3 regions of the Dickeya chrysanthemi NCPPB 402 genome follow, and region 3 is predicted to be linked to each of the others. Evidence: riboswitches for the same ligand, from Rfam matches in the RefSeq annotation. Region 3 holds a riboswitch; each other region holds the start of a gene.
What was found. Region 3 has a riboswitch for thiamine pyrophosphate ahead of thiC (phosphomethylpyrimidine synthase ThiC). Riboswitches for the same ligand answer to the same signal wherever they lie in the genome.

Region 1 (10,014 bases), 1.6 Mb from region 3:
TCATTCAGCGCTCAGGCAGCGTACAGCGGGTGTTTACAATAAGATAATTTCCAGCGAGGCAACCTGCTCGCGCCACTTTTCGATTTGTTTTTTGCGTGCCACCGTGAGTTTCCCACTGGTTACCAGCAGCCATTGCCTGTCCGGGAAAATTTCCGGCGCAGGCGTGGCTGGGGAAAGCGGCAGCACATTAATGCGATGGCCTTGTCCGGTGCGTTTCAGCGCTTCCAGCCAGATTTCACAGGGGTCGGTCAACTGCCAGCCGCCGATCAGATAATTGTCTCCGGGCGCTTTTCGGTCGCCTTCAAGACAAAACGAGGTGTAGGAAATAATGAGACCGTCGAGTATCTCCCGCAGCGTCATAATAGCGGGAATATTCGCCGATACGTGGCGTCGCAGCGGGCGTAATACCTCATTGACGACTTCCGGCCGGGGGTATTCGCGGCCGGTGTTGTAGATAAGCTGGCGCAGCGATTCAATGCGGCCTTCTCTGAGACGCTGGAGCATGGTTTCCTGCAATGTCGCCCAGTTATTGCTGCGTCGCGTCTGCGGGCGTTCCAGCAGCGGTTTAATCTGGCTGACGGGAACCCCTTTTTTTACCCAGTCGAGAATTTTCAACGCCTGTTGGACATCCGCATCGCTATACAGACGATGTCCCCCATCGGTACGCAGCGGTTTCAGCAGGCCGTAGCGACTCTGCCATGCCCTGAGCGTCGTGGCGTTAATACCGCAGAGTCTGGCAAATTCGCCGATGGAGTAAGACATAGAGTGCATCCGCTGAAAACTATTTTGTTTGATATATTACGAATATTTTAGCGCTGAATGAAGCCGGGCCGGCGTGCGTAGTTTGTGCGACGCGTTCAATATGTCTGGCGTGAAGTGAGGATAGGGGACTGGAGCATACAACAGAAAGCGCTATAACGGCGCTTTCTCCACGTAACTTGTGAGCATAACCTGATATCAAAGCGGCTCTGTGTCTGGAACCCCACTCACCCGTATCGGCTCTTTGACGGCGTTGACGGCGAGAAGACGCTGAAGAGCGGAGATCGCGGTGTCAGTGAGTTCATGGCCTTTGGTGAGCACCATTAAGTCGTTGGTGGTCCGGATGTCTTCATCCACCACCCAGCCGGGCTTCAATTCGCTAATGCGTGCAGAGCGAACGCCGGCCACGTTAGCGCGAAAATTAGTCAGGGTTTTGATGATGTACTCGGGGATCGGCGGCTTTACCGCGCGCAGGATTTCCCCTGGGTGCTCCAGACCCAGCCCCCGGGCTGCGTGGCGTTCCAGTTCAAGAGCGGCGCGCAAGAGCTGAGCGCCACGGATCACCTCTGTGGGCGCGCTGGATGGGGCCGGTTTGGCCTGGTAGCGGATAATCTCGGCTACCAGCTCAAGGCGGGGAATGTGTTCTACCAGACGACCCGCGACATCCGGATGTTCCAGGAGGAGTTTTTTCTCGTCCTCCGATAGCTTGCGCTGAGCTGCATCGGCCTGGACGATGTCGGCGGGGATACCGACACAGCCGATTTGGCTCAATGAGGCGGCAATGGTGTATATCCAACTATCGGGCCACTCCAGCTTGGGCAGTGCGTGGCGGACACAGGACTGGGCGAAGGCTGCCCGCTGAAAAGCCCATGGAGCAACCATGGCGAGCACGTCGGTTAGCGTTTTGACCGAGGCGGTAAGGGTGGTTTCCAGTAATTCCTTTTCCGCGCACACGAGACGATACTGACTGACGGCGTCGTTAAGCGTTGAAACCAGTTCCTCCTTGGGGCACGGTTTGCAGAGGTAGCGGAAGATGGCCCCCTTGTTGATGGCCGCGATGGAGGATTCCACGTCGGCCTGCCCGGTGAGGAGAATACGCACACTGTCGGGGGAGATTTCCCGCGCTTTGGCGAGGAAAGCGGCGCCGTCCATGCCGGGCATGCGCATGTCGGACATGATTACGGCAAAACGCTTACCCCAGCGAATGGCGTCCAGGCCGGCTTCACCACTGTGAGCCACAACTACGTCGAATTCGCCAAAGAGGTTTCGCTCCATTGCAGCGAGCACATTGGGTTCATCATCTACGCACAGCACCCGGGGCAAGGCAGTTTCAGTCATTGAGAGTTTCCTGCGTGTGGGCGAGCATCGCCTGCCACTGCGGCAGTTTGTTCAGCACGCCAGTTTGTTCGAGATAGTCCAGATCGAGGACACCGTTGTTGGCGAGAGTGACCGCGACATGCACGGCACCGATCACGCCGAAGGCTTTTTCTGTAGAACGGGAAGGCTGCGCATGACAGGCCACGGCTTCCACGATGTCCACGGGCAACCCCCACAAGGCCAGCAGATACGCGCCTACCGTGGCGTGTATGGGGGGGGTGCAGCGAGTTGTGGTGGTTTCATAGTTCACCTCCCTCATTTCGGGGATGAACAGCGCAATGTTGGCGAGTAAGGCGGCGGTCGCCTCCAGTCCTTGGTGGCCGGAAATGCGGGCTGCCAGGGTAGAAGCGAGCTGGGCGTGTTGTTGTAGCTGGTCCACATAGGGGGCCGTCTTCACATCTGCGAAGACCTGAGAAGCCAGGACGAGTAGCTTCACCTGATCCAGACCCAAGTGGGTGATGGCGTTGCCGATATCATTAATGTGACCGCCTCTGGCGAACCAGGCCGAGTTAGCAAGCTGCATAATCTTGGCGCTCAGAGCTGGATCACTGCCCAGCAGCCCGGCGATCTGTCGGGTATCACTGGCAGGATCGGCAAGGAGAAGGCTTATTTCGGTGAACACGTTGGGCGAGGCAGGCAGCCTGCTGGTGCGGCCCACTATCTCGACCAGCGTTGGGTCCTGAAACCTGTCGCGCAGGGCCAGAGCGTTGCCTACCATCGCCAGCAGCACCGTGCTGTCGCAGGGTTTGGAAACAAAGCGATGGGCCACGTCCAGCATGCGCAAGGTGGCCTCAGGCTCAGAGTAGCCAGACAGGATGATACGTATGGTGCCGGGCCAACGGTTGCGTACCTGAGAAAGCAGCTCTGCGCCATCCATGAAGGGCATGCGCATGTCGGATACCACTACGTCGGCCGGTTTTTCCTCCAGCATCGTAAGTGCTTCATGACCACTATTGGCGAAGCGGCATTCCCAGTCGGTGTCTTGCATCATGAGGGCCCGTTCAATACCGGAGAGCACCCGACTTTCGTCATCGACGAACATCACTTGCATGCAGGGCAATCCTCTTTGTGGCAGTGAAGGGGCAGTTGCAGGATGAACGTCGTGCCCACACCTTCTTCCGACTCGCAACGGATCCGTCCATCGTGTTTGTCCACTACGGTCGAATAGACAATGGCGAGACCCTGGCCCGTGCCTTTGCCTACGGCTTTGGTCGTGAAGAAGGGATCGAAGATGCGGTCGCGGATCCCGGCGGGAATACCGCTGCCGTCGTCTTTGATTCGGATCTCCATATGCTCGCCGTTCCGTGCTGCTGATACGATGATGTGGCCTTTTTCTTTGACGCCTTCCTGGATGGTGTCTGCGATAGCGTGGGCGGCGTTCACTACCAGGTTGAGAATGGACTGACCAATCATGTCGCGCAGACACGGCAGTTGCGGCAAATCGTCCTCGAAGCGTGTCTCAAGTTCCGCCACGTATTTCCATTCGTTGCGGGCGACGGTCACCGTGGTGTTGATGACCTCGCGCACATCCACCATTTCCTTCTCGTTATGAGAAGGGTGGGAGAATTCCTTCATGGCGGCCACGATCTTGGCAATATGACCCAGGCCCTCCAGTGATTCGTCTAAAGCGCTTGGAATCTGGCGGCGCAGGAACTCCACTTTAGTGCGCCTGAGGGCCGCATCGAATTCCAACACCGTGGGCTCTTCGGCCATTTTTCCCCGCGTAACCTCAGCCAGTGCCAGAGCGGAATCCAACAGGCTTAGCAGGGAAACGGTAGCGGTCTTAACGAAACCCACATTGTCGCAGACGTATTGGGTTGGCGTGTTGATTTCGTGGGCGATGCCGGCGGCGAGTTGGCCGATGGACTCCATTTTCTGCGCCTGTAGCAACTGGGCCTGGGTGAAGCGCAGCTCGGTCAGCGCTTTTTCTAACTCTTGTCGTTCGTTTTCCAACTCCAGGGTTTTACGGGCGACCACCTTCTCCAGGCCTACATTCTGCTCCAGGATGGCAAAAGGCGTTGCGTGACTGTGCCGGGCCTCCTGTGCGATGCGGCGCTTGAGTACATCAATAGTCTTGTCCCGGGCGGCGAGCTTGCGTTCGTATTCGGCAACGGAGAGTCCTATGACGGACGTTTCGGAAAATGTTCCTTCAGTCAACGTCTTGTCCTCCAATGGCGATGCCCGTGAATGTCTGATTCACGTGCAATCCGTTGTATTGCTCGCCGTAAGTGGAAAAGCCCACTACCCGGTTTTGCATCATGACGTTGCCAATCTGCTGTTCAAGCCCTTCCTGTTCGAACTGGAGACGACGCAGGATGCAATCGCAGCCAATGATTATCGCGGGCTCCGGAATTGTCTCGCGGACCTTGTCAAAGGCCTGCTGGAGGGTTTGGACCGGGTCCTCCGCTTTGCCGATAGCGACGATCAGTCCTTCCTCGATGGCGCAGTAGCAAGTGAGAGAGAGGTCTTCGTTCCACTTCTGTATGGAACGGACGTAGGGCTCATCGCCGAAAGAGAGCACCAGCGGGTGGCGGGAAAAGACGGTCGGCGTCAATTCGTTCACCGTCAGGCCCAGGGCTTCCGCGTAAACCTGAGCGGCAGGTTCGCCGTTTATCTCCAGGATGAGCCGCTTCTCCGGGTCGGCTTCGGTGATGACGAGCTCCACCTCGCTGGGCTCGAAGTGCTGCACCTTGAAGGTGGTGACGGGCGAACTGGTCTCGATAACGGCGAATACGGCTGCATCGGAAATGAATCGTCCATTTCCATCATAGACGTGAGTCTTCTCGAAACGCAGGTCATCGCCAGCGGAACCGCCGATGATAGGAACGTTGCCGATCTGCTGGTAGAGGTTCGCAACCAGGCGCTCTTCAACCATAGAAAGACCGTCTACCAGCAGCAGGCCGAAGCGATGCAGGTTCGGCCTGGCCTCGGTATCAAGGCGAATGGCTTCGGCGATGTCGGCTATTACCGAGGTGTAGTTAACCAAAGGCTGAATCATGAAGGCGTGAGTGCGAAAGTCTTTGCCCAGCCCCAGACCCAACAGTCCGGAGTGCTGGAAGCCTTCTATACCAATCTGACCAGAAGACGTGCAACCTATGCAGGAACAGGAGAAGGTGTTCTTCAACTCCCGACCCAGGATGTCCAGGTCGTAGTCTGGAGAACAGAAAAAAATGACGGTATCGATGCCTTCATGACCAATCTGGCTGGCAAACTCGGCGACAGCCTGAACCGGGTTCGGCGATTCGCTACTGGCATATTTGGGTTGGAAATTCATGACGAGTTTTCCTTGTACTAAGTAGAAGCCTTCGTCTGCGCTCCTGCATTCTTCAGTTATCCTCTGTCAGTATCCTTCTGCCCTTTTTCCCTCTTCAGAGAGGGTAGGCGGTGGTGGTGCAAATAGCAAATATGTAGAATTTTATCTTATCTATGGATATTAGCAGGGCTGCGCCTTCCATCGTTATGGATAGCCCTGTAATGCGTGCTGGTAGTCAGAAAATGCTACATGAACAGGCAGACAAACCGCCTTCGGGAAGAGTAAGTGCTTTCGGGCTATGGCACATCCAATGCGCTTATTCATAGTAGCGAAAATGAAAAATGATTATTTTCTTTGAACTGAACCTGGCTGGCACCGGTGATAAACGTTGCTTTAGCACTATGCATGAACTATGCATGAACCCCCGATGGCCAGGTTTATCCACGGTTGTTGCCGTCCGGCAGCGAGGCACGATAGGCTTAATCTTCTTTAAATTCCCCCGCATATTCAGGAGAAAACCGAAGCGATGAATTACCTCAAGGTAGTGGGTGTCGTTTTTATCGGTGTGTTGATTTTGTCATTTGGGCGCAGCCTGGCGCAGGCCACATGGCGTGAGGATAAGGCGAGCGTTTCAGGCCAGAGTATTTGGACGGCGCGACGCGACTCTGCCGGTATCGCGCCGGATCCGGCGGCTCTGAGCAATATTGCGATTGTGCAGGTTTATACCGCGCCTACCTACGGCTGGCGCGGGCTGGTGGCGGTTCACCCCTGGATTATCATCAAAAAAGCGGGGGAAACCCGTTTTCAGCGTTACGAGGTGATCGGTTGGGGCGGCGATGAGGTTATTCGCCGTAACTATAGCGTGCCCGACGGATTCTGGTTCGGCTCAACGCCGCGGTTATTGGTTGAACATCGCGGGGCGAGTGCCGCCGCCATGATCCCGAAAATAGAAGCGGCGATCAGCCGCTACCCCTGGCCGCACACCTATCACGCCTGGCCCGGCCCGAATAGCAATACCTTTATGGCGCATATCGGCCGGGAAGTGCCGGAATTGAAACTGGACCTGCCGGCGAATGCCATCGGTAAGGATTTTCGCTCGTTAACCCACCCGGTGGGATTGCCGCCGTCGGGAAGAGGTGTACAGGTTTCACTGCTCGGTGTGCTGGGCCTGACGCTGGGAGTGGAAGAGGGCGTTGAAGTCAACATTCTGGGGGCGAACCTGGGGCTGGATTTCAACCCGCCTGCGCTGCGTTTGCCGTTTATCGGCCGCCTGGGCTATGACAATACGACAACGCATGAAGGATAAACGCTGACGCAGCCACGTCTGGGTGGGTTGCCGTCCACTGGCAAAACGCAGCGGGGGGCTGTGATGGTGATTTCACAGTGGTAGTGATTTGATAAAAAATCACTTTTAATGAATAAATAGGCATTATCTTATAGATCTGGATCATCTTTTCCCGCCGCCAACGCGATTATGTTGGTCATTCCACTGCGCGAACGTGATGCGAACCGGAGTGGAAAACCACAGAATTCAATCGCCAGAAGGAGGGAACATGCTGGATCATTTGAGTATTCCGGTGTCTGATCTGAGTCGCAGTCGGCGGTTTTATGAGCAGGCGTTAAAGCCATTAGGGTTCGAACAGGTTAAGGACATGAAATTCGCCGTGAGCTTCGGCGTATTGATGGGATACGGCCTGTCTTCCGATCCGGGCGGCGAATTCTGGATTTTTCAGGGTGAGGTGCCATCGCACCCACCGGCGCATTTTGCTTTCAGCGCCGAATCGAGAGCGGAAGTGGATGCGTTTTTTGCTGCGGCGGTAGCGGCGGGCGGGGTGGATAACGGCCAGCCCGGCGTGCGTACTCAATATCACCCTGATTACTATGCCGCCTTTGTCCGTGATCCGGATGGCTACAATATCGAAGCGGTGTTTCACCGGGCGCCGTCGCTGGCCGGTAATCGTTTATGCGCTTAAATGCAACCTGATGGAGCGGAGAGCGTTTTTCTAACATTGACCTTTTGGGTGAATACTCCCAATAATGGTGTTCGTTGACTCGGGGTGCCCTTCTGCGTGAAGGCTGAGAAAAACCCGTATTACCTGATCTGGATAATGCCAGCGTAGGGAAGTCACGGTATCCCACCGGTACCGCCTTCTTTTCACGCCGGTTGGGAGGTTTATGAACACTCGACCTGTACTTTTCCCTGCCGCGTCCGTCGCGGATTCCCTTGACGCTTTCCGTTTGCGCGCACCGCTGGTGCACTGCCTGACCAATGAGGGGGTGCAGAGGTTTACCGCCAATGTGCTGTTGGCGCTGGGCGCCTCGCCTGCCATGGTGGTCGATGCCGGTGAAGCGGCGCAGTTCAGCGCGCTGGCTGACGGGCTACTGATTAATCTGGGTATGCTTGAAACCGACCGTGCGCAGGCGATGCGCGCGGCGGCGGCAAGCGCCATTGAGGCCGGTACGTCGTGGGTGCTGATATGAAACGCATCAACGCGCTAACCATTGCCGGCACCGACCCGAGCGGTGGTGCCGGTATTCAGGCTGACCTGAAAACCTTCTCGGCACTGGGAGCATACGGCACCAGTGTGATTACCGCGCTGGTGGCACAAAATACCCGCGGCGTGCAGTCGGTCTACCGCATTGAACCGGCGTTTGTCGGTGCCCAACTGGATTCTGTACTGAGCGATGTTCGCATTGACAGCGCGAAAATCGGCATGCTGGCACAGACGGATATTGTGGAAATGGTAGCAGACCGGCTGTTGCGTTACCCGGTGCCTTATGTGGTGCTGGATACGGTGATGCTGGCGAAAAGCGGTGATCCGCTACTGGCGCCGGAGGCAGTGGACGCGGTGCGCCGGTTGCTGTTGCCGCGGGTGTCGTTGATCACCCCCAACCTGCCGGAGGCCGCGGCGCTGTTGCAGTGTGCATTGGCGGCCGACGAGTCGGAAATGCGGCGGCAGGGGGAACGGTTGTTGGCGATGGGGTGCCGGGCGGTGCTGATGAAAGGCGGCCACCTGAGTGACCAGGAAAGTCCTGACTGGTTGTTCATGCCGGATGCGGAGGCGGTGCGGTTAAGCGCGCCGCGCATCAACACCCGGCATACGCATGGCACCGGTTGCACGCTGTCGGCAGCGCTGGCGGCGTTACGCCCGCGTTATGACAACTGGCCGGATACCCTGTCCGCCGCGCGGGCCTATCTGCAAGGGGCGCTGGAACAGGCGGATTCGCTGGAAGTCGGCCACGGTATCGGCCCGGTACACCATTTTCACCGCTGGTGGTGACGATGGCAGCCTGATCAAAGCGATAAGAAAATCAGATAAATAGTAAAAAATATTGCATAGACAGCCCGTTCATGACCCGGTAATTTTGTGATCTGCGTCAGATTATTGCCTGTGTGGCAGGGTTAACGCTTACCGGATTTTAGGAGATTTTTTTCTGAGTCGTATTTTTTCTCTGAATCATATTGTTGGGGAGATGCTCATGGCGGGTTCAGCGCGTGCGGTCATGATTGCCAAGGGGTTACAGACTATACTCAATTTCGGCCTGTTGATGCTGGCGGTGATTCTGGTGATTTTTCTGGGCAAGGAAACCTGGCATTTGGCGACGGTGCTGCTGGTCAGCAATGAAAAAGAATCGTCGTATATGCTGATCGAAAGCCTGGTGATTTACTTTCTCTATTTTGAATTTCTGGCGCTGATCGTGAAGTATTTTCTGTCCGGTTATCACTTCCCGCTGCGCTATTTTATCTACATCGGTATTACCGCCATCGTGCGGCTGATTATTGTCGATCATAAAAACCCGGCGGATACCTTCACCTATGCCGGGGCGATCCTGATTCTGGTGATCACGCTCTATCTGGTGAATAGCCCACGCCTGAAGCGGGAATAACCCGAAAAGAAAAAGCCAGCTCAAGGGAGATTGAGCTGGCCAAGGAGGTGGTTCCTAGTAGCATTACTACGCTTATTTTTCGTTTTCTATTTTCTCAGCGCTGCAATAATAACCAGTTAGCGATGCCATTGATGTGATCTGATTCTAAAAAAAGTCACAATTGGCACGATGTTGTCACCTTTTTGTTATTTTGCATGTGGATTACGGGTGTTGGTCCCCGGAAGATTACGCAGCAATAACGCGTATTCCAGTGCAACGTCATCCGGCACCGGCAGATACACGGTATGGCCGTCGCCCGGCGCGACATCGACAGCCTGACCTTTTTTGTTGAGCAGGGTATCGATAGTGAACCGGATGTTGCCGCCCGGCGTCATCATTTCCACGCTGTCGCCGCGGGAAAACTTGTTCTTGACCGCCACTTCCGCCAGTCCGTCGCGGCGCTCGCCGGTAAATTCCCCGACAAACTGTTGCTGGTCCGATACCGAGTAACCGTAGTCGTAATTCTGGTAATCCTCGTGGACGTGGCGACGCAGGAAACCCTCGGTATAGCCGCGGTGCGCCAGGCCTTCCAACGTTTGCAGCAGCGTCGGGTCGAACGGTTTGCCGGCGGCGGCATCGTCGATGGCGCGGCGATACACCTGCGCGGTGCGGGCACAGTAGTAGAACGACTTGGTGCGGCCTTCGATTTTCAGCGAGGCAACCTGCATGTTAGTCAGACGTTCCACGTGCTGAATGGC
Region 2 (10,014 bases), 990 kb from region 3:
CTGCGCCCGGCGCGCCTGTATCAGGGTCTGGAAGCCTTCTGCCCGCTGCGCAGCGATATCGCCGCCAAGGGTTTCGATATCCTGTGCGTGCGCGAACTGACCGGCGGTATCTACTTCGGCCAGCCGAAAGGCCGTGAAGGCAGCGGCATGTACGAACGCGCCTTCGATACCGAGGTGTATCACCGTTTCGAAATCGAGCGCATTGCCCGCATCGCCTTTGAATCGGCACGCAAACGCCGCAGTATCGTCACCTCGATCGATAAGGCCAACGTGCTGCAAAGCTCGATTCTGTGGCGCGAAATCGTCAACGAAATCGCCCGCGACTACCCGGATGTTCGCCTGAATCATCTGTATATCGACAACGCCACCATGCAGTTGATTAAGGACCCGTCCCAGTTTGACGTGCTGCTGTGCTCCAACTTGTTCGGCGACATTCTGTCCGACGAGTGCGCGATGATCACCGGCTCGATGGGGATGTTGCCGTCGGCCAGCCTCAACGAGCAGGGCTTTGGTCTGTACGAACCGGCAGGCGGTTCCGCACCGGATATCGCCGGCAAGAACATCGCCAACCCTATCGCCCAGATTCTGTCCGCCGCGCTGCTGCTGCGCTATAGCCTGGGCGCAGACGATGCCGCTACCGCCATTGAGCAGGCAGTCAATCAGGCGCTGGCGGAAGGTTACCGCACCGGCGATCTGGCTAGCGGCGGCACCGCCGTCACCACTGATGAAATGGGCGATGCGATTGCCCGGTTTGTAGCAGAAGGGGCGTAATCATGGGTAAAACCTTATATCAGAAGTTGTTTGATGCGCATGTGGTACACGAAGCGCCGAATGAAACCCCGCTGCTGTATATCGACAGGCATCTGGTGCATGAAGTGACTTCACCGCAGGCATTCGACGGCCTGCGCGCCATGGGCCGCAAAGTCCGCCAGCCGGGCAAGACCTTCGCCACCATGGACCATAACGTGTCCACCCAGACGCGTGACATCAACGCCAGCGGCGAAATGGCGCGCATCCAGATGCAGGAACTGATCAAGAACTGCGCCGAGTTCGGCGTGCAGCTGTATGACCTGAACCATCCGTTTCAGGGCATCGTGCACGTTATCGGGCCGGAACAAGGCATGACACTGCCGGGGATGACCATCGTCTGCGGCGACTCCCACACCGCCACCCACGGCGCGTTCGGCTCGCTGGCATTCGGCATCGGCACCTCGGAAGTCGAGCATGTGCTGGCGACGCAGACGCTGAAGCAAGGCCGTGCTAAAACCATGAAGATCGAGGTGGCTGGCGATGCCGCCTCCGGCATCACCGCCAAAGACATCGTACTGGCGATCATCGGTAAGACCGGCAGCGCCGGCGGCACCGGCCATGTGGTGGAATTCACTGGCAAAGCTATCGAAGCGCTGAGCATGGAAGGCCGTATGACCCTGTGCAATATGGCGATCGAAATGGGCGCCAAAGCCGGTCTGGTGGCACCGGACGACACCACCTTCGCTTACCTGAAAGGCCGCCAGTTCGCGCCTACCGGCAGCGATTGGGATGCCGCGGTGGAATACTGGAAGACCCTGCGTTCCGATGCCGATGCGCACTACGACACCATCGTCACACTGAATGCCGCCGACATCGCGCCGCAGGTAACCTGGGGCACCAACCCCGGCCAGGTGATCGCCGTCGATCAAATCATCCCGGCGCCGGAATCCTTCAGTGATCCGGTAGAGCGCGCGTCGGCGGAAAAAGCGCTGGCGTATATGGGCCTGCAATCGGGCGTAAAACTGACGGAAGTGGCAATCGACAAAGTGTTTATCGGTTCCTGCACCAACTCCCGTATTGAAGACTTGCGTGCCGCCGCCGCCATCGCCAAAGGGCGCAAAGTGGCCGCCGGCGTGCAGGCTTATGTCGTCCCCGGCTCCGGCCCGGTCAAAGCCCAGGCGGAAGCCGAAGGTCTGGACAAAATTTTCCTGGATGCCGGTTTCGAATGGCGTCTGCCCGGCTGCTCAATGTGTCTGGCGATGAACAACGACCGTCTGAATCCGGGCGAGCGTTGCGCGTCCACCAGTAACCGTAACTTTGAAGGGCGTCAGGGCCGTGGCGGCCGCACCCATCTGGTCAGCCCGGCGATGGCGGCGGCAGCGGCGATCACCGGCCGTTTCGCAGACATTCGTGAACTGAATTAAGAGAGGCACTCCATGGCTAAATTTACCCAACACACTGGTTTGGTGGTGCCGCTGGATGCCGCCAACGTCGATACCGACGCGATTATCCCGAAGCAGTTCCTGCAAAAGGTGACCCGCACCGGTTTCGGTCAGCATCTGTTTCACGACTGGCGTTTTCTGGATGACGCCGGTCAGCAGCCTAACCCGGATTTCGTGCTGAACCAGCCGCGCTATAAAGGTGCGAGCATTCTGCTGGCACGCGAAAACTTCGGCTGCGGCTCTTCCCGCGAGCACGCACCGTGGGCGCTGACCGACTACGGTTTTAAGGTGGTGATCGCCCCGAGCTTCGCCGATATTTTCTACGGTAACTCGTTTAACAACCAGTTGTTGCCGGTCAAACTGAGCGATGCCGACATCGACGACCTGTTCAAACTGGTAGCCAGCCATGAAGGCATTACCTTCACGGTCGATCTGGAAGTACAGCAGGTTAAAGCAGGCGAGAAGACCTACTCGTTTGAAATAGACAGCTTCCGCCGTCACTGCATGATCAACGGTCTGGACAGCATCGGCCTGACGCTGCAACACGACGCATCCATCGCCCGCTACGAGCAGCAACAACCAGCGTTTCTGCGCTAGTTCAGCCTTACTGTTTTATTGTTCACACAAAGCCTACTTCGGTGGGCTTTGTTGCTTGCAACCTCAATGAACCTCAATGAGAACGCGGACCACGGCTCCAGTAGGCCATAAAGGTGATGGACTCCTGCGCGATACCTTTTTCCGCCAGCAGATAACGCCGCAACGCCTTCACCGCCGAGGATTCAGTCGCCACCCAGCCGAAGAACTGGCCTTGCTGCGCACTGGCGGGTTCCCAGACCTTCTCGCCATCGGCAATATCCGCCACCGCAACAGGGTGTGCCGCTACCTGCGCTGTCGGGCATGACCAATGGCGCGCCGCCTCCAGCAAACGCTCGCCATAGGTCGCGCCAGTGCCTTCGCGTGGCAACCACACCACCTCGGCGAACGGCAAATGGCGATAATCGTCAACGCAATCCGCCTGTAACGGTACTTCAATAAAGGCCTGCACCTGCGGCGGGTTATCCTGCTGCGACAACTGCTCCAGAATGCCTTTGATCGCCGGCAACGCGGTTTCATCGCCCATCAGCAGCACCTGACGGGTGTTTTCCGACAACGCCCACTCGTAGCCGCCGTTATCGCCGGCAAAGTCGCCGCGCGGCGCTACCATCTGCAACTCGGCGCCGGGCTGCGCACTCATCACCCAGGCCGAAGCCGGGCCTTCGGTGCCATGCACCACGAACTCCACCACCATTTCGCCGGCTTCGGTGTCCAGACTGCGCAGCGTGTAGGTGCGGGGAATCGGGCGTTGTTGCTTAGGCATGGCCTGCACCAGCTTATACCACTCGCCGACATCCGGCAGACGCGGCGGCGTGCCGTCCTCAGCAGGCAGCAACACTTTAATACGCTGATCCGGCGCACAGATTTTCATCTGTTTCACCGCTTCGCCACTGAATACGCAGCGCATCAGCGATGGGGTAAGCAATGTCTTATGGGCCAACGTAACATCAAACACTTTATATTCCTTTACCCCAGCCATAACCCGCCTTTACCTCTCTGGTTGTGATTCCCCGGCAATGTGCCGCCTGTCGATATTTGTGCCGATAACGGCTTCAAACTCCGCACAGTTTTATCACTTACCTTCGATAATGAGAAACATTATTGACTCAATTTCCATTCTCAAACCAATGATCGCCCGCCATCTCCGGATTGCCTGTGGGATCACGGTTTTGCCCGGCGTTTTTCGCCTACCCTGACCGTCCGGTATTCACGAGATAAGGAGACCTCATGACACGCATCATCCGGTGTTATCGCCAGAGCCTCTCCGGCGATTGTCGCCCCTGGTTCAACATCGATCACCGCCTCACCAACGATTTCCCACGCCCGTTTCATGCCTGATTCAGCTTTGCTCTGATTTTTTCCTGTTATTTCAATTTATTTTTGACGTCATACAGCGACGGCGATGTCTGCTGACGGGCGTCGTGGAGATATTGCATGAAACGCATCCCCGAACCTTTTCGCATCAAAATGGTAGAAAACATCCGTATGACCACCCGCGACGAACGGGAGCGCGCCCTGCAGGAAGCAGGCTATAACCCGTTTTTGTTGCGCAGTGAGGATGTCTACATCGACCTGCTGACCGACTCCGGCACCGGCGCCATGAGCGATCGCCAGTGGGCCGGGCTGATGATGGGCGACGAAGCCTACGCCGGGTCGCGCAACTACTACCATCTGTGCGATCAGGTCAAAGCGCTGCTGGGTTATCCGTTCACCATTCCGACGCATCAGGGGCGCGGCGCAGAACAAATCCTGTTCCCGTGTCTGATCGCCAAAAAGCAGCGCGCCGGCGGCGGCAAGAAACCGGTGTTCATTTCCAACTTCCATTTCGATACTACTGCCGCTCACGTGGAGCTGAACGGCGCGCGCGCCATCAACGTGGTGACGCCAAAAGCCTTCGACACCACCGCTTATTACGACTGGAAGGGCGACTTCGACCTTGACCTGCTGCACACCACCATTGAACAGCACGGCGCGGATAACGTGGTGGCGATCATCACCACCGTCACCTGCAACAGCTCCGGCGGTCAGCCGATTTCGATGAGCAATATGCGCGAGGTGTATCGCATCGCGCAGCAGCACGGCATTCCGGTGGTGATCGACTCCGCCCGCTTCTGTGAAAACGCCTGGTTCATCAAACAGCGTGACCCCGGCTACGAAAACCGCTCGATCAAAGCGATCGTCCACGAGATGTACCAATACGGCGACATGCTTACCATGTCGGCGAAGAAAGACCCGATGGTGAACATTGGCGGCCTGTGCTGTTTTCGTAGCGACGAAGAGCTGTTCAACGAAGTGCGCATCCGCTGTGTGCCGATGGAAGGTTTCGTCACTTACGGCGGGCTGGCCGGGCGCGACATGGAGGCGCTGGCCATCGGTCTTGAGGAAGGCATGAACGAAGACTACCTGACCTACCGCATCGGCCAGGTGACCTACCTTGGCGAGCGCCTGCGCGCCGGCGGCATCCCGATTCAGTACCCGGTGGGCGGACATGCGGTATTTGTCGATGCGAAAAAACTGCTGCCGCATATCCCGGCGGAACAGTTCCCGGCACAGGCGCTGAATAACGCGCTTTATCTGGAAGCGGGCATCCGTAGTGTGGAAATCGGTTCATTGCTGCTGGGGCGCGACCCGGATACCGGCGAACAAAAACCGTCGCCGCTGGAACTGCTGCGCCTGACCATTCCGCGCCGGGTGTATACCAACGATCACATGGATTACATCGCCGACTCGTTGATCGCACTGAAGGAGAGAGCCAGCGATATTAAAGGACTGACCTTTACCTACGAGCCGCCGGTATTACGCCACTTTGTGGCTCGCCTGAAACCGGTGGAATAACGCGCCACCATAAAAAACGGCTATAAAAAAAGCCAGCGGAGCACTCCGCTGGCTGGTGAACAGCACCATTACTCAGAACACTGTGGCGGTTTCCCGCCGACGTTCTCACTCTCATTCGATGGCCGCCGGCCTTATAACCAGCGGCGATACTCTTCCTCATCCATTTCCCGGATCTGCCATTGGGTAACCTGCAACAACAACGCCATTCGTTGTGCGGCGGCGAGTGCGCCCCATCCCCGGCGACAGCCCTGGCAAAGCCAGTAACGATAAAAGCGCAATAACCGGCACATATTCATATTGCTGCCTCCCCTTCACGGCGGTTCACGCACTGAACCATTCACTGACTGAAAGTATCCGCGTAATATAGGGAAAAATATATTGATGACCTTGAGTCGTGGAGTTCCCCTTTTATGTCCTCGCCACGTCTGCAACAGCAGTTCATCCGGCTATGGCAATGCCTGCAGGGTCAGGATACCGACACCACGCTGCAAGAGCTGGCGCTGCTGCTCAACTGCTCCCGCCGCCATGTCCGCTCCCTGCTGAGCGCGATGCAACAACAGGGCTGGCTCACCTGGCAGGCGGAAGCCGGGCGCGGTAAACGCTCGCGCCTCGGCTTTCTCTACACCGGGTTAGCCCTGCAACAGCAGCGGGCTGAAGACCTGCTGGAGCAGGACCGCATCGAACAACTGGTGCAACTGGTGGGCGACAAAGAAACCGTGCGCCAGATGCTGCTGTCACACCTCGGTCGCAGCGTACGGCAAGGGCGCCACCTGCTGCGCATCCTCTATTACCGCCCAATGCATAACCTGTTGCCCGGCAGTGCGTTACGCCGCTCGGAAACCCACATCGCCCGCCAGATATTCAGCGGGCTGACCAGCCTAAATGAGGAAAATGGGGAACTGTTGCCGGATATCGCCCACCACTGGCAGGCGCTGTCGCCGCTGCACTGGCGTTTCTATTTGCGACCGGCCATTCGTTTTCACCATGGCCGGGAACTGACGATGGAGGACGTGATCGCCTCGTTGTCCCGGCTGACTGCGCAGCCGCTGTTCTCACACCTGACCGCTATCTCCTCCCCCACGCCGTTCGTGCTGGATATCCGGCTCAACATGCCGGACAACTGGCTGCCGTGGCTGCTCGGCAGCGTACCGGCGATGATCCTGCCGCAAGAGTGGCAAACGCTGCCGGACTTTATGCGCCAGCCTGTCGGCACCGGGCCGTATCAGGTGGTGCGCAATTCGCCCAACCAATTGAAAATCGCTGCGTTTGACGACTATTTCGGCTACCGGGCGCTGATTGACGAAGTCAGTATCTGGGTACTACCCGATGCGCCGACCATCCCCGCCTGTACCGTCACGCTACAAGGCGACGACACCACGGACAATGAACTGGAGAACCGGCTGGAAGAAGGCTGCTATTTCCTGTTGTTCGACCGCCGCTCGCCGCAGACGGCGGACTCGGAAGTCCGCCACTGGTTGTGTCAGGTACTGAGTCCGGTGGCGATGCTCGCTTTGGCCGACACGCCTTACCAGAGCGACTGGTCCCCCGCTTACGGTTTGTTGCCACGCTGGCATCACAGCCCGCCACGGGCGGTGCGGGAAAAACCAGTCGGCCTGACGCACCTCACCCTCACCTGCTACCGTGACCACCCCGAATACGAAGTGATAAGCGGCATTATGGGCCGCCTGCTGGCATCGCACGGCGTCACGCTGACGCTGCGCAGTCTGGAGTTCGACGCCTGGTGCCAGGGCGACGAAGCCAGCGATCTCTGGCTCGGCAGCGCCAACTTCTACCTGCCGCTGGAATTTTCGCTGTTCGCGATGCTGTACGAACTGCCGTTACTGCGACACTGCCTGGGAGAGGACGAGCTGGAACACACCGCCCATCAGTGGCGTCAAGGCGCCCTGTCGCTGGCGGAGTGGTGCCAGTCGCTGGTCAGCCGCCAGCAACTCCATCCGCTGTTCCATCACTGGTTGCGGTTACAGGGACAAGCCAACATGCGGGGGCTACGCATGAACACGCTGGGCTGGTTCGATTTCAAATCGGCCTGGTTCGCGCCGCCGGACCCAGCATCATGACCGCTTGCCGCTGGTCGTGATGCTTTTCCTGATGTGACAAACACTTTACAATAGCGCTGTTCTCAACGGGGTGCGGCCAACATTCATGTACCAGTCGTCATGCACGAAGAGTCATGCACGAACAACCATGCACGTTTGCGTCGCTGAGAAAATACCCGTCGAACCTGATCCGGTTAATACCGGCGAAGGGATTTGAGACTGCATCCTGCTTGCTCAAAGACCTTTGCCGCCTTCAACAATGGGAGCGCAAAGTGTTAAAGAAATTATTGTCCTGCCTGTTACTGCTGTCCGCCCCTGTATTCGCCAAACCGACTCTGACGGTCTACACCTACGATTCGTTCGCCTCGGAATGGGGCCCCGGCCCGGCTGTCCAAACCGCCTTTGAAAAAGAGTGCGACTGTGAACTGAAATTCGTGGCGCTGGAAGATGGCGTCGCTCTGCTCAACCGCCTGCGTATGGAAGGCAAAAACACCCCGGCGGACGTGGTGCTGGGGCTGGATAATAATCTGGTGCAGGCGGCGGCGCAGACCGGCCTGTTCGCCCCACATGCCGTCAATACCAGCACGCTAACCGTGCCCGGCGGCTGGCGCAACGAGACTTTCCTGCCCTTCGATTACGGCTATTTCGCCTTCGTCTATAACAAAGACAAGCTGAAAAACCCGCCGAAAAGCCTGCATGAGCTGGTGGAAAGCGGCCAGCGGTGGACCGTTATCTATGAAGATCCGCGCACCAGCACGCCGGGTCTGGGGTTGTTGCTGTGGATGCAGAAAGTCTACGGCGAAAAAGCGCCGCAGGCCTGGCAGAAACTGGCGGCCAAAACCGTCACCGTCACCAAAGGCTGGAGCGAAGCCTACGGCTTGTTTCTGAAAGGCGAAGCCGATCTGGTACTGAGCTACACCACCTCACCGGCTTACCACCTCATCGCCGAGAAGAAAGACAACTATGCCGCGGCTAATTTCAGCGAAGGCCACTACCTGCAGGTGGAAGTCGCCGCACAACTGGCCGGCAGTAAAAATCCGCAACTGGCGGCACGCTTTCTGCAATTTATGGTAAGCCCGACCTTCCAGCAGATCATCCCGACCACCAACTGGATGTACCCGGTTGTCAAAACCGAGCTGCCGACGGGCTATAACACCCTGTCTCTGCCGGCTACCGCGCTGGAATTTACCCCGCAGCAGGTGGCGGAACAGCGGGCGAATTGGGTTCAGGCATGGCAACGCGCCGTCAGCCGCTAATTCCAGGTTGGCTATGGCCGGGGCTGCTGGCGGCGGTGCTATTGATTAGCACCGCCGTGCTGGCGTTCGGCGCGCTGTGGCTGGACGCGCCCGCCACGCCCTGGCAGTCGCTGTGGGATGACGGCTACCTGTGGCATGTCGTTCGCTTCAGCTTCTGGCAGGCGCTGCTGTCGGCGTTGCTTTCCACCTTACCCGCGCTGTTTCTGGCGCGGGCATTGTACCGCCGCCGTTTTCCCGGCCATCGCCTGCTGCTGCGCCTGTGCGCAATGACGCTGGTGCTGCCGGTGCTGGTGGCGGTATTCGGCATTCTCAGCGTCTACGGTCGGGAAGGCTGGCTGGCGCGTCTGCTGATGCAGTTCGGTATCGAATACCGTTTTTCGCCTTACGGTTTGCAGGGCATCCTGCTGGCTCACGTCTTTTTTAACCTGCCGTTGGCAACCCGGCTGTTTTTGCAGGCGCTGGAAGGGATTGCCACCGAGCAGCGTCAGTTGGCGGCCCAGCTCGGCCTGCGCGGCTGGCACTTTTTCCGGCTGGTGGAATGGCCGTGGTTGCGCCGCCAGTTGTTGCCCGCCGGCGCGCTGATTTTCATGCTGTGCTTCGCCAGCTTCGCCACCGTGCTGGCGCTGGGCGGCGGTCCGCAAGCCACCACCATCGAACTGGCTATCTATCAGGCGCTCAGCTTTGACTATGACCCGGCGCGCGCCGCTCTGCTGGCGCTGTTGCAGATGGTCTGTTGTCTGGGGCTGGTGTTACTTAGCCAACGGCTCGGTCGGCTGCTGGCAGTAGGCGTCAGCAACCGTCAGCGCTGGCGCGACCCGCAGGACAGCCTGTTCAGCCGGGTTGCCGATACGCTGTTGATTGCGGCAGCGCTGTTGCTGCTGCTGCCGCCGCTGCTGGCCGTCGTGGCGGATGGCCTGAACCGTTCGCTGCCTGACGTGTTGCGCCAGCCCGCACTATGGCAAACGCTCTGGACCTCGCTGCGCATTGCGCTGGCCGCCGGAGCGCTCAGCGTGGTGCTGACGCTGATGCTGCTGTGGAGCAGCCGGGAGCTGAAACTGCGCCGGCAGCGGCTACCCGCGC
Region 3 (10,014 bases):
TCGCTAACGGTTACCGCATGTTCCAGCGTTTCACCGCTCAAACGCGAGTGCAGCAGTTCACTCAAGGCAACGCAGGCGTCAATAGCAGGGTATACGCCATACATATCGTAATCGTCTGCGGCAGGAATCGCATCTTCCAGCTTTTCCAATTGGCTGTCGAAATTGACTTTTGCGTCCTTAACAACCAGCGTTTCCCATACCAAGTCCAGTATACGCCGATAGAGTTGCGCATCTCCAAAATCGGTCTGCCGGCAAAACTCATGGTAATTAGGGTACATACGTTCGCAAAGGCAGGCCATAAAGGTAACATGCTGCCAGCTTTCCAGTTTTTCCAGACGCAAATGAATGGGGTTACGTAACATCGTTTATCTCAATAATAATGGGCGGCAGTGTAACGAAAATCACTAAACCGCCATATACCTGAATTCCTAAAGTTTCCAAGCCGGCATTATCCTACAGCCCGGCCTCGCGTTGCCAGCGTTGAAACGCCGGACGGTTAGACGCCACCGCATCCGCCCAGCGGGTCGGTTCCGGCAGGCGATACCCGCGCATGCAACGCATCACCCACTGCAACGCGCTGTCCATACCGACACGGTGGCCGCTAGAGACAAACAGCGGGTTGCAGCGAGCCTTGCTGCGCCATACCCAGCCAATCGGCTCGTCCTTGTCCAGCAACGGCTGGCGGCTGCCTACTGCTTCCGCCAGCGGCGAAAACTGCCCGCATAACCGGCGCTTGGCAACGCCGATCGTCGGCACATCGACCAACAAGCCAAAATGACTGGCCACCCCCAGACGGCGGGGATGAGATACGCCATGCCCGTCGACAAACAGCAAATCCGGCTGGTGTTGCAACTGTTCCCACGCCGCCAGCAACGCCGGATACTCCCGAAACGACAGAAAGCCGGGGATGTAAGGCATGACAGTCGGAATACGCGCAATCTGGTATTCCACCAGTTGCAGCGACGGATAGGCCAGCACCGCCACCGCAGCACGGGTTACCGCGCCTTCCTGCTCGAAACCGACATCCGCACCGGCAATCAGCACGGGCTGCTCAAAAGGGATATCGTCATGACGAATCACCTGAGCCGCTTTACTGTATTGCTCCGCGCGTAATGCCTGCATATCCATCAGACGATATCCTGATGATAAGGAACAGATAGACGGTGTACCGCCTCAACGAAAACGCCGGCATGTTCCGGCGGCACATCCTGATGAATACCGTGCCCCAGGTTAAACACATGGCCGTTACCCGTGCCGAACCCGGCCAGAATGGTAGCGACTTCCTGCTCGATACGGGCAGGCGGAGCATACAGCATCGACGGGTCCATGTTGCCCTGCAACGCGACCCTGTCTCCGACGCGACGGCGCGCGTCGGCGATATCCGTAGTCCAATCCAGCCCCAACGCATCGCAGCCGGTATCCGCCATGGCTTCCAGCCACTGACCGCCGCCTTTGGTAAACAGCGTCACAGGCACCCGGCGACCGTCGTTTTCACGCAGCAAGCCATCAACAATCTTATGCATATAGTGCAGTGAGAATTCGCGATAATCCGCGCCGCTCAGTGCCCCACCCCAGGTATCGAAAATCATTACCGCCTGCGCCCCGGCTCGAATCTGGGCGTTCAGGTAGAGCGTCACGCTGTCCGCCAGCTTGTCCAGCAACAAATGCAGCGTACGCGGCTCGGCAAACATCATCTTTTTGATCACGGTGAAGGCTTTGCTGCCGCCGCCTTCCACCATATAAGTCGCTAATGTCCACGGACTGCCGGAAAAACCGATCAACGGCACCGCGCCGGCCAGATTGCGACGAATCGTCCGCACCGCGTTCATCACGTAACCCAGCTCCAGTTCCGGGTCCGGCACCGCCAGCTTGGCTACGTCGGCATGGCAGGTCACCGGCGAGGTAAAACGCGGCCCTTCACCCGCCTCGAAATAGAGCCCCAGCCCCATGGCGTCCGGTACGGTGAGAATATCGGAAAACAGGATAGCGGCATCAAGGTTATAGCGACGCAGTGGCTGTAGCGTGACCTCACAGGCCAGTTCGGCATTTTTGCACAGCGACATGAAATCGCCGGCTTGCGAGCGAGTCGCACGGTACTCCGGCAGATAACGCCCTGCCTGACGCATCATCCATACCGGAGTCACATCCACGGGCTGGCGCAACAGCGCACGCAAATAGCGATCATTTTTCAGGTCAGTCATGGTTTTTTCCTTGTAACGCCTGCGTGCAGGCATGATTGTCGCTGGCGACAGCCGATTAACGATCGGCCTCGCGGCACAGTACTACCGTGTCTTCAATCAGACGCCGGGCTACCGTACCCGGCGGCGGCAATTCCGGCAAGCGATCGTAACGGAACCAGTCGGCATCCCGCAGCTCAGACGGGTCAGGCTTCACCTCACCCCCGTCATAATCGGCCATGAACGCCATCATTAACGAGTGCGGGAATGGCCACGGCTGAGAACTGACATAACGCAGGTTTTTGACGCGGATACTGCTCTCCTCCATCACTTCCCGCGCTACCGCTTGCTCCAGCGTTTCACCCACCTCCACAAACCCGGCCAGCGTAGTGTACATATTGCCCTTGTGGCGCAGATGCTGCGCCAGCAAAATCTTATCGTGATCGCGGATTGCCACAATCACACAAGGAGCGATTTGCGGGTAATAGCGTTCCTTGCAGTGGGGGCACAAGCAGGCCAATTCGGTGGTGCTGGCCGTCATTTCATGACCGCAGTAGCCGCAAAACCGGTGCGAACGATAGAATTCCGCCAGTTGTACGGCGCGGCCCGCCAACTGGAATAGTCCGGCATCCTGACTCAACAGTTGACGCACCGATCCCATGTCGCCGGCTTTATCCTGCAACACCAGCCAAACCGGCTCCCCCTGCCATTCTCCGACCTGACGGGCAGACAACTGCTGCAACTGCCACTGCGCTGCCGTTCCTCGTGGTAACTCACCCTGAGGCAACCAGATCTGCTGGCGGTGATATACCACCCACCATCCGCTTTCTTCACCCTTCAGCGTCAATTCCATCTCTTTTATCGCCCCGCTTATTACCAGATTGGCATTTTACGACTATGGTTATAAATGATTGTCTTTATCAATAATGATACGGCTTACCGTCATCATCCTAATCGATACCCGGAGTCAACCATGCTGAAACAGTTACAACGCCTGACGGAGGACGTTGGCGGCCGCTACGCCTTGATTGATCAATGGCTACAGGCCCGCAAACATCTCTTGCTGGCCTATTACCACCTGCTCAGCATTCAGACAGGGCAAACACCGGCAGCCCAGACGCTGGATGGGTTTTGCCATCATCTGGTCGACTATTTGTCCGTCGGACATTTCCATGTCTACGAACGTATGTTGCAGGAAAGCGCCATGCTGAACGAGAGAAAGCTGACGCTGGCGTCGCACTTCGATATGGCGCTGCGCAGTAATACCCAGCAAATCATGGATATTTACGATAGCCATCTGGCGTTTTTCATCGAGCCGGCCGACAGTCTGGCATTCCGTCAGGCATTATCCGGCGTGGGTGAAGCCTTGGCAATGCGCTTCACCCTCGAAAACAGCTTGATCCGGCTGATGTTCGATCATTGACGGCACACCGTCATCGCGCATAGAGTGTTTGTGTTTTAGTTCGCCCCGTGAAGGGGCCCTATCTTGTCGGAGTGCCCAACACGCCTGATGGCGCGTGGGCTGAGACCGTTCATTCGGGATCCGCGGAACCTGATCAGGTTAATACCTGCGAAGGGAACAAGAGTAATGATATCGCCACCCCGGCATCCATTCAGGGTGTCTGCGCAACAGTCAGGGCAACACGCCTGATGCCGTTGCCAGCCCGCATCCGGCGATTACTCCCTCCGAACTCCAGACAAGCAATTTTTCCTTCTAAACGAACAGGAACTTGCTATGTCTACAGAACCAACCCAGTCTACGGAACAGAATGCTTCCGGCGAAAAAAAATCCTCCGGTCGTCGCGAACAACGCGCCGCGGCACAGCAATTTATCGACACGCTGCGCGGCTCGACCTTTCCTAACTCGCAGCGCATTTACCTGACCGGCTCACACCCGGACATTCGCGTGCCGATGCGAGAAATTCAGCTAAGCCCGACGCTGGTCGGCGGCAATCGCGACAACCCACGCTATGAAGCCAACGAGGCCATACCGGTCTATGATACCGCCGGACCGTATGGCGACCCTGCCGTCACCCCCGACGTACACCGCGGGCTCAGTAAACTGCGCGCCGGCTGGATTGCGGAACGCGACGATACCGAAACCTTACCGCGCGTCAGTTCCGGCTTTACCCAGCAACGGCTGGCGGATATCGGCCTCGACCACCTGCGTTTTGAACATCTGCCACAGCCTAAGCGCGCCAAAGCGGGTCACCGCGTCACCCAGTTGCACTACGCCCGCCAGGGCATCATCACGCCGGAAATGGAATTCATCGCCATCCGTGAAAACATGGGGCGCGAACGTATTCGCGGCGAGGTACTGCGCCGGCAGCATCCGGGCCACAGTTTCGGCGCGCTGCTGCCGGACAACATCACGCCGGAATTCGTGCGTCAGGAGGTCGCGGCCGGGCGTGCGATTATCCCCGCCAACATTAATCACCCTGAATCGGAACCGATGATCATCGGTCGTAATTTTCTGGTGAAGGTGAACGCGAATATCGGCAACTCCGCCGTGACTTCCTCCATCGAAGAAGAGGTCGAGAAACTGGTATGGGCCACGCGCTGGGGGGCAGACACCGTGATGGACTTATCCACCGGGCGCTATATTCATGAAACCCGCGAGTGGATCTTGCGCAACAGCCCGGTGCCGATCGGCACGGTGCCTATCTATCAGGCGCTGGAAAAGGTCAACGGCATCGCGGAAAACCTCACCTGGGAACTGTTCCGCGACACCTTGCTGGAACAGGCGGAACAAGGGGTCGATTACTTCACCATCCATGCCGGTGTGTTGTTGCGCTATGTGCCGATGACCGCCAAACGCCTGACCGGCATTGTGTCGCGCGGCGGCTCCATCATGGCGAAATGGTGCCTGTCGCACCATCAGGAAAACTTCCTCTACCAACATTTCCGTGAAATCTGCGAAATCTGCGCCGCCTATGACGTCGCCCTGTCACTGGGTGATGGCCTGCGCCCCGGCTCGATTCAGGATGCCAATGACGAAGCGCAGTTCGCCGAACTGCACACGCTGGGCGAGCTGACTAAAATCGCCTGGGAATACGACGTACAGGTGATGATCGAAGGCCCCGGTCATGTGCCGATGCAGATGATCCGCCGTAACATGACCGAAGAGCTGGAGCACTGCCACGAGGCGCCGTTCTACACTCTTGGCCCGCTCACCACCGACATCGCGCCCGGCTACGACCACTTCACCTCCGGCATCGGCGCGGCGATGATCGGCTGGTTCGGCTGCGCCATGCTGTGCTACGTCACCCCGAAAGAGCATTTGGGACTGCCGAACAAGAACGACGTCAAACAGGGGCTGATCGCCTACAAGATCGCCGCTCATGCCGCCGATTTGGCGAAGGGCCACCCCAGCGCGCAGATCCGCGATAACGCCATGTCCAAGGCACGTTTTGAATTCCGCTGGGAAGATCAATTCAATCTGGCGTTGGACCCGGAAACCGCCCGTGCCTACCACGACGAAACCCTGCCGCAGGAATCCGGCAAAGTGGCGCATTTCTGCTCGATGTGCGGGCCGAAATTCTGTTCAATGAAGATCACGCAGGAAGTGCGCGATTACGCAGCCCGTCAGGAAGCGCAACCGATCGACGTCGGTATGGCGCAGATGTCCGCCGAATTCCGCGCCCGCGGCAGCGAGCTGTACCACACCGCCACCAGCCTGCCGCAGGAGGAACGCTGATGAAACGCGCTTTTCCCACCACCGATGCCCGGCTGGGGCTCTATCCGGTGGTCGATAGCGTAGCGTGGATTGAACGCCTGCTGGATGCGGGGGTTCGTACCCTCCAGCTACGCATCAAAGACCAGCCGGCAGAGCAGGCCGAGCCTGACATTATCCGGGCGATTGCCCTTGGCCGCCAGTATCAGGCGCGGCTGTTCATCAACGACTACTGGCAACTGGCCGTGAAACACCAGGCTTATGGCGTACATCTCGGGCAGGAAGACCTCGATACGGCCGATCTGGACGCGATTCGCGCCGCCGGGTTACGTCTGGGCGTTTCTACCCATGACGACGCCGAACTGGCGCGTGCCGTTGCCCTCGCACCGTCTTACATCGCGCTTGGCCATATCTTTCCCACCCAAACGAAAGCGATGCCATCAGCACCGCAGGGGTTGGTCGAGCTGGCCCGCCATATCCGCACGCTGGACGGACGCTTTCCCACCGTCGCTATCGGCGGCATCAGCATTGACCGGGTACCGGCGGTACTGGAAACCGGGGTCGGCAGCATCGCCGTGGTCAGCGCCATCACACAGGCCACTGACTGGCGCGCCGCTACCGCGACGTTGCTGCGCTTAATTGAAGGACGGGAGGCGTAACATGCTCGATGATCAGGCATTTATGCGCTACAGCCGCCAGTTACTGCTGGAAGATATCGGTCAGGAAGGGCAACAGAAACTGACGAACTCCCGCGTATTACTGGTCGGGTTGGGCGGGCTGGGCTCGCCGGCAGCGCTCTATCTGGCGGCGGCTGGGGTCGGTACGCTGCTGCTGGCGGACCACGACACCCTGCACATCTCCAACCTGCAACGGCAGATTCTCTACCGCAACGCAGACCTGTCGCACCCCAAAGCGGTGTTGGCCCGCCACGCGCTGGAAGCCATCAATCCACGGGTGAAAACCGTCGCACTGACCACCCGGCTTGAAGGCGAATCGCTGGCAACCGCGGTGGCGCAGGCCGATCTGGTGCTGGACTGTTGCGACAACATGACTACCCGCCACGCGGTCAACGCCGCCTGCGTCGCGGCGCAAAAACCGCTGATCAGCGCCAGCGCGGTAGGGTTCAGCGGGCAGTTGCTGGTGCTGACGCCGCCTTACCCGCACGGCTGCTACGCCTGCCTCTACCCGGACGCCACGGAACCCCAACGCAACTGTCGCACCGCCGGCGTACTCGGCCCGGTGGTCGGTGTGATGGGCACCTTACAGGCGCTGGAAGCGATCAAATTACTGTGTGGATTACCCTCACCACTGGACGGCAAGTTACGGCTGTTCGATGCACGCCAGCAGCAATGGACCACGCTGCAACTGACGCGCTCGGCCACCTGCCCGGTATGCGGAGGGCAGGCATGAAGATCCGGCTTAACGATGAGGTTATCGAACTGCAGAACGGGCTGACCGTGGAACAGCTACTTGAGCAGTTGAACCGGCTACAACCCGGCACGGCGCTGGCCGTCAATCAAACCATCATCCCGCGTGACAACTGGGCGCAACAGGCCGTACAGGATGGTGATGACATTTTATTGTTTCAGGCAATCGCAGGAGGTTGAGATGCTGAAGATTGCAGATACGACGTTGACCTCCCGGTTATTTACCGGGACCGGAAAATTTGCCAGTGCGCAACTGATGCAAGATGCCCTGCACGCCAGCGGCTCACAACTGGTTACGCTGGCGATGAAACGGGTGGATTTGAAAGGCGGCAGCGATGCCATTCTGGCGCCGCTGCGCGAGCTGGGCGTACATCTGTTGCCGAATACCTCCGGCGCTAAAACCGCCGCGGAAGCGGTATTCGCCGCCCGTCTGGCACGCGAAGCGTTGGGCACGCACTGGGTGAAACTGGAAATCCACCCGGACATGAAATACCTGCTGCCTGACCCGGTGGAAACGCTAAAAGCCGCCGAGCAACTGGTGAAAGACGGCTTTGTGGTCTTGCCTTACTGCGGCGCCGACCCGGTACTGTGTAAGCGACTGGAGGACGCGGGTTGTGCCGCGGTGATGCCACTCGGTGCGCCCATTGGCTCCAATCAAGGGCTGCAAACACGCGATTTCCTGCGCATCATCATCGAACAGGCGCGGGTACCGGTGGTGGTGGACGCCGGTATCGGTGCGCCCAGCCACGCCGCGGAAGCCATCGAACTGGGCGCTGATGCCGTGCTGGTCAACACCGCTATCGCCGTGGCGCGCGACCCGGTGCAAATGGCGCACGCCTTTCGGCTGGCGGTGGACGCCGGGGCGCTCGCCCGCCAGGCCGGTCTGGGCAGCCGCCGGCACATCGCCAGCGCCACCAGCCCGCTGACCGGCTTTTTGCATCGGACGGAGGCCATCAACTGATGAACGCTCACTCTCAGCCGTCGTTTGAACAACACTGGCAACAGCTGGAATGGCACGACCTGACGCTACGCATCAACAGCAAAACCGACGCCGACGTAGAACGGGCGTTATGCGCGGATCGACTCACGCGCGACGATATGATGGCGCTGCTGTCGCCCGCCGCCAGCCGCTGGCTGGAACCGCTGGCGCAACGGGCGCAACAGTTAACGCGCCAGCGCTTCGGCAACACCGTGAGTTTCTACGTACCGCTGTATCTCTCCAACTTGTGTGCCAACGACTGTACCTATTGCGGTTTTTCCATGAGCAACCACCTCAAACGCAAAACGCTGGACGAACAGGAGATCCTGCGCGAGTGCGAGGCGATCAAGTCGCTGGGATTCGATCACCTGCTATTGGTGACCGGCGAACACCAACGCAAAGTGGGGATGGACTATTTTCGCCAGATGCTGCCGCTGATTCGCCCGCAGTTCAGTTCAGTGATGATGGAGGTGCAGCCGCTGTCGCAAGCGGAGTACGCCGAGTTGAAAACCCTCGGGCTGGATGGGGTCATGGTGTATCAGGAAACCTATCACGCGGCGACCTACGCCCGCCATCACCTGCACGGCCACAAGCAGGATTTCGCCTGGCGGCTGGCGACGCCGGACAGGCTGGGGCGCGCCGGTATCGACAAGATCGGGCTGGGGGCGTTGATCGGGCTGTCCGACAGTTGGCGTACCGACTGCTATATGGTGGCCGAGCACCTGCTGTATTTGCAGCAAACGTACTGGCAGAGCCGCTATTCGGTGTCGTTCCCGCGCCTGCGCCCTTGTGCCGGCGGCATCGAACCGGCTTCGCTGATGGATGAGGCGCAACTGATGCAGGTGATCTGCGCCTTCCGGCTACTGGCACCCGATGTGGAACTGTCGCTCTCTACCCGCGAGTCGCCGTTCTTCCGCGACCACATGATCCCGATCGCCATCAACAACGTCAGCGCGTTTTCCAAAACCCAACCGGGCGGCTACGCCGACGATCATCCGGAACTGGAACAATTCACCCCGCACGATAACCGCCGCCCGCAAGCGGTGGCCGATGCCCTGACTCAGGCCGGGCTGCAACCGGTGTGGAAAGACTGGGACGGTTATCTGGGAAGGCCAGACGTCAACTAAACGCCACAGGGGATCGTCACTGTGCGGCGATCTCACCCACACAACGCGGTCACGGGAAGATCAGGCGAAAATCGATCTTCCCGATCCTTCCATTGCACAGTTTGCAACGACACGCAGCATCGACAAGGCGGCTATTCATACCAGCGTTGCTTGCGTTCCCGCCATTAACATGTGCTCGACAGTTGATCCAATGGTCGCCACCGCCTGCTCTATTCTGGCTGCCATCGGCATAACACAGCTCATGCGTATACCATGACGGTACTTGCCGGAAGCAGAAAATAATGCGCCTTCTGCGATATAAATTTTGTGTTCCTTCAACTGCTGACACAATTGTACACCGTCAAAAGATTCCGGCATTTCCACCCATAACACAAAGCCTCCCTTCGGCCGACTGACGCAGATAGTCTCCGGGAAATAGCGACGCACCCAACAGGCGAACAACTCCAGATTACGCTGATAAATACTGCGCATACGGCGCACATGCGGCTGGTAATACCCTTGCCGGATAAACTCAGCCACCGCCAGTTGTGTACAAACCGTGCTCGACCCGGTACTGGTGTACTTCATATGTAACACCCGGTCGCGATACCGCCCCGGCACTACCCAGCCGACGCGCAGCCCCGGTGCCAGC

Region 1: linked by a shared signal. The riboswitch ahead of DCH402_RS05550 (hydroxyethylthiazole kinase) and the one ahead of thiC (phosphomethylpyrimidine synthase ThiC) in region 3 are both predicted to bind thiamine pyrophosphate.
Region 2: linked by a shared signal. The riboswitch ahead of thiB (thiamine ABC transporter substrate binding subunit) and the one ahead of thiC (phosphomethylpyrimidine synthase ThiC) in region 3 are both predicted to bind thiamine pyrophosphate.

What each region holds. Positions count from the first base shown of each region.
Region 1 covers NZ_CM001974.1:1,203,476-1,213,489, forward strand. Annotated here, with positions in the region: gene DCH402_RS05515 (MerR family transcriptional regulator) at 34-762, opposite strand; gene DCH402_RS05520 (response regulator) at 958-2,097, opposite strand; gene DCH402_RS05525 (HDOD domain-containing protein) at 2,090-3,187, opposite strand; gene DCH402_RS05530 (sensor histidine kinase) at 3,178-4,293, opposite strand; gene DCH402_RS05535 (FIST N-terminal domain-containing protein) at 4,286-5,410, opposite strand; gene DCH402_RS05540 (DUF3750 domain-containing protein) at 5,916-6,695, shown strand; gene DCH402_RS05545 (VOC family protein) at 6,943-7,362, shown strand; TPP riboswitch at 7,433-7,529, shown strand; partial or broken gene DCH402_RS05550 (hydroxyethylthiazole kinase) at 7,565-7,864, shown strand; gene thiD (bifunctional hydroxymethylpyrimidine kinase/phosphomethylpyrimidine kinase) at 7,867-8,670, shown strand; gene psiE (phosphate-starvation-inducible protein PsiE) at 8,870-9,277, shown strand; gene trhP (prephenate-dependent tRNA uridine(34) hydroxylase TrhP) at 9,463-10,014, opposite strand, start outside.
Region 2 covers NZ_CM001974.1:626,824-636,837, reverse strand. Annotated here, with positions in the region: gene leuB (3-isopropylmalate dehydrogenase) at 1-771, shown strand, start outside; gene leuC (3-isopropylmalate dehydratase large subunit) at 774-2,174, shown strand; gene leuD (3-isopropylmalate dehydratase small subunit) at 2,187-2,789, shown strand; gene DCH402_RS02925 (siderophore-interacting protein) at 2,863-3,765, opposite strand; gene tnaC (tryptophanase leader peptide) at 4,014-4,124, shown strand; gene tnaA (tryptophanase) at 4,221-5,621, shown strand; gene sgrT (glucose uptake inhibitor SgrT) at 5,753-5,917, opposite strand; gene sgrR (HTH-type transcriptional regulator SgrR) at 6,032-7,699, shown strand; TPP riboswitch at 7,756-7,908, shown strand; gene thiB (thiamine ABC transporter substrate binding subunit) at 7,951-8,934, shown strand; gene thiP (thiamine/thiamine pyrophosphate ABC transporter permease ThiP) at 8,910-10,014, shown strand, end outside.
Region 3 covers NZ_CM001974.1:4,305,412-4,315,425, forward strand. Annotated here, with positions in the region: gene DCH402_RS19060 (YjaG family protein) at 1-362, opposite strand, end outside; gene nfi (deoxyribonuclease V) at 454-1,128, opposite strand; gene hemE (uroporphyrinogen decarboxylase) at 1,128-2,201, opposite strand; gene nudC (NAD(+) diphosphatase) at 2,257-3,030, opposite strand; gene DCH402_RS19080 (Rsd/AlgQ family anti-sigma factor) at 3,151-3,600, shown strand; TPP riboswitch at 3,658-3,773, shown strand; gene thiC (phosphomethylpyrimidine synthase ThiC) at 3,913-5,874, shown strand; gene thiE (thiamine phosphate synthase) at 5,874-6,509, shown strand; gene DCH402_RS19095 (HesA/MoeB/ThiF family protein) at 6,511-7,260, shown strand; gene thiS (sulfur carrier protein ThiS) at 7,257-7,457, shown strand; gene DCH402_RS19105 (thiazole synthase) at 7,459-8,238, shown strand; gene thiH (2-iminoacetate synthase ThiH) at 8,238-9,383, shown strand; gene DCH402_RS19115 (aminotransferase-like domain-containing protein) at 9,519-10,014, opposite strand, start outside.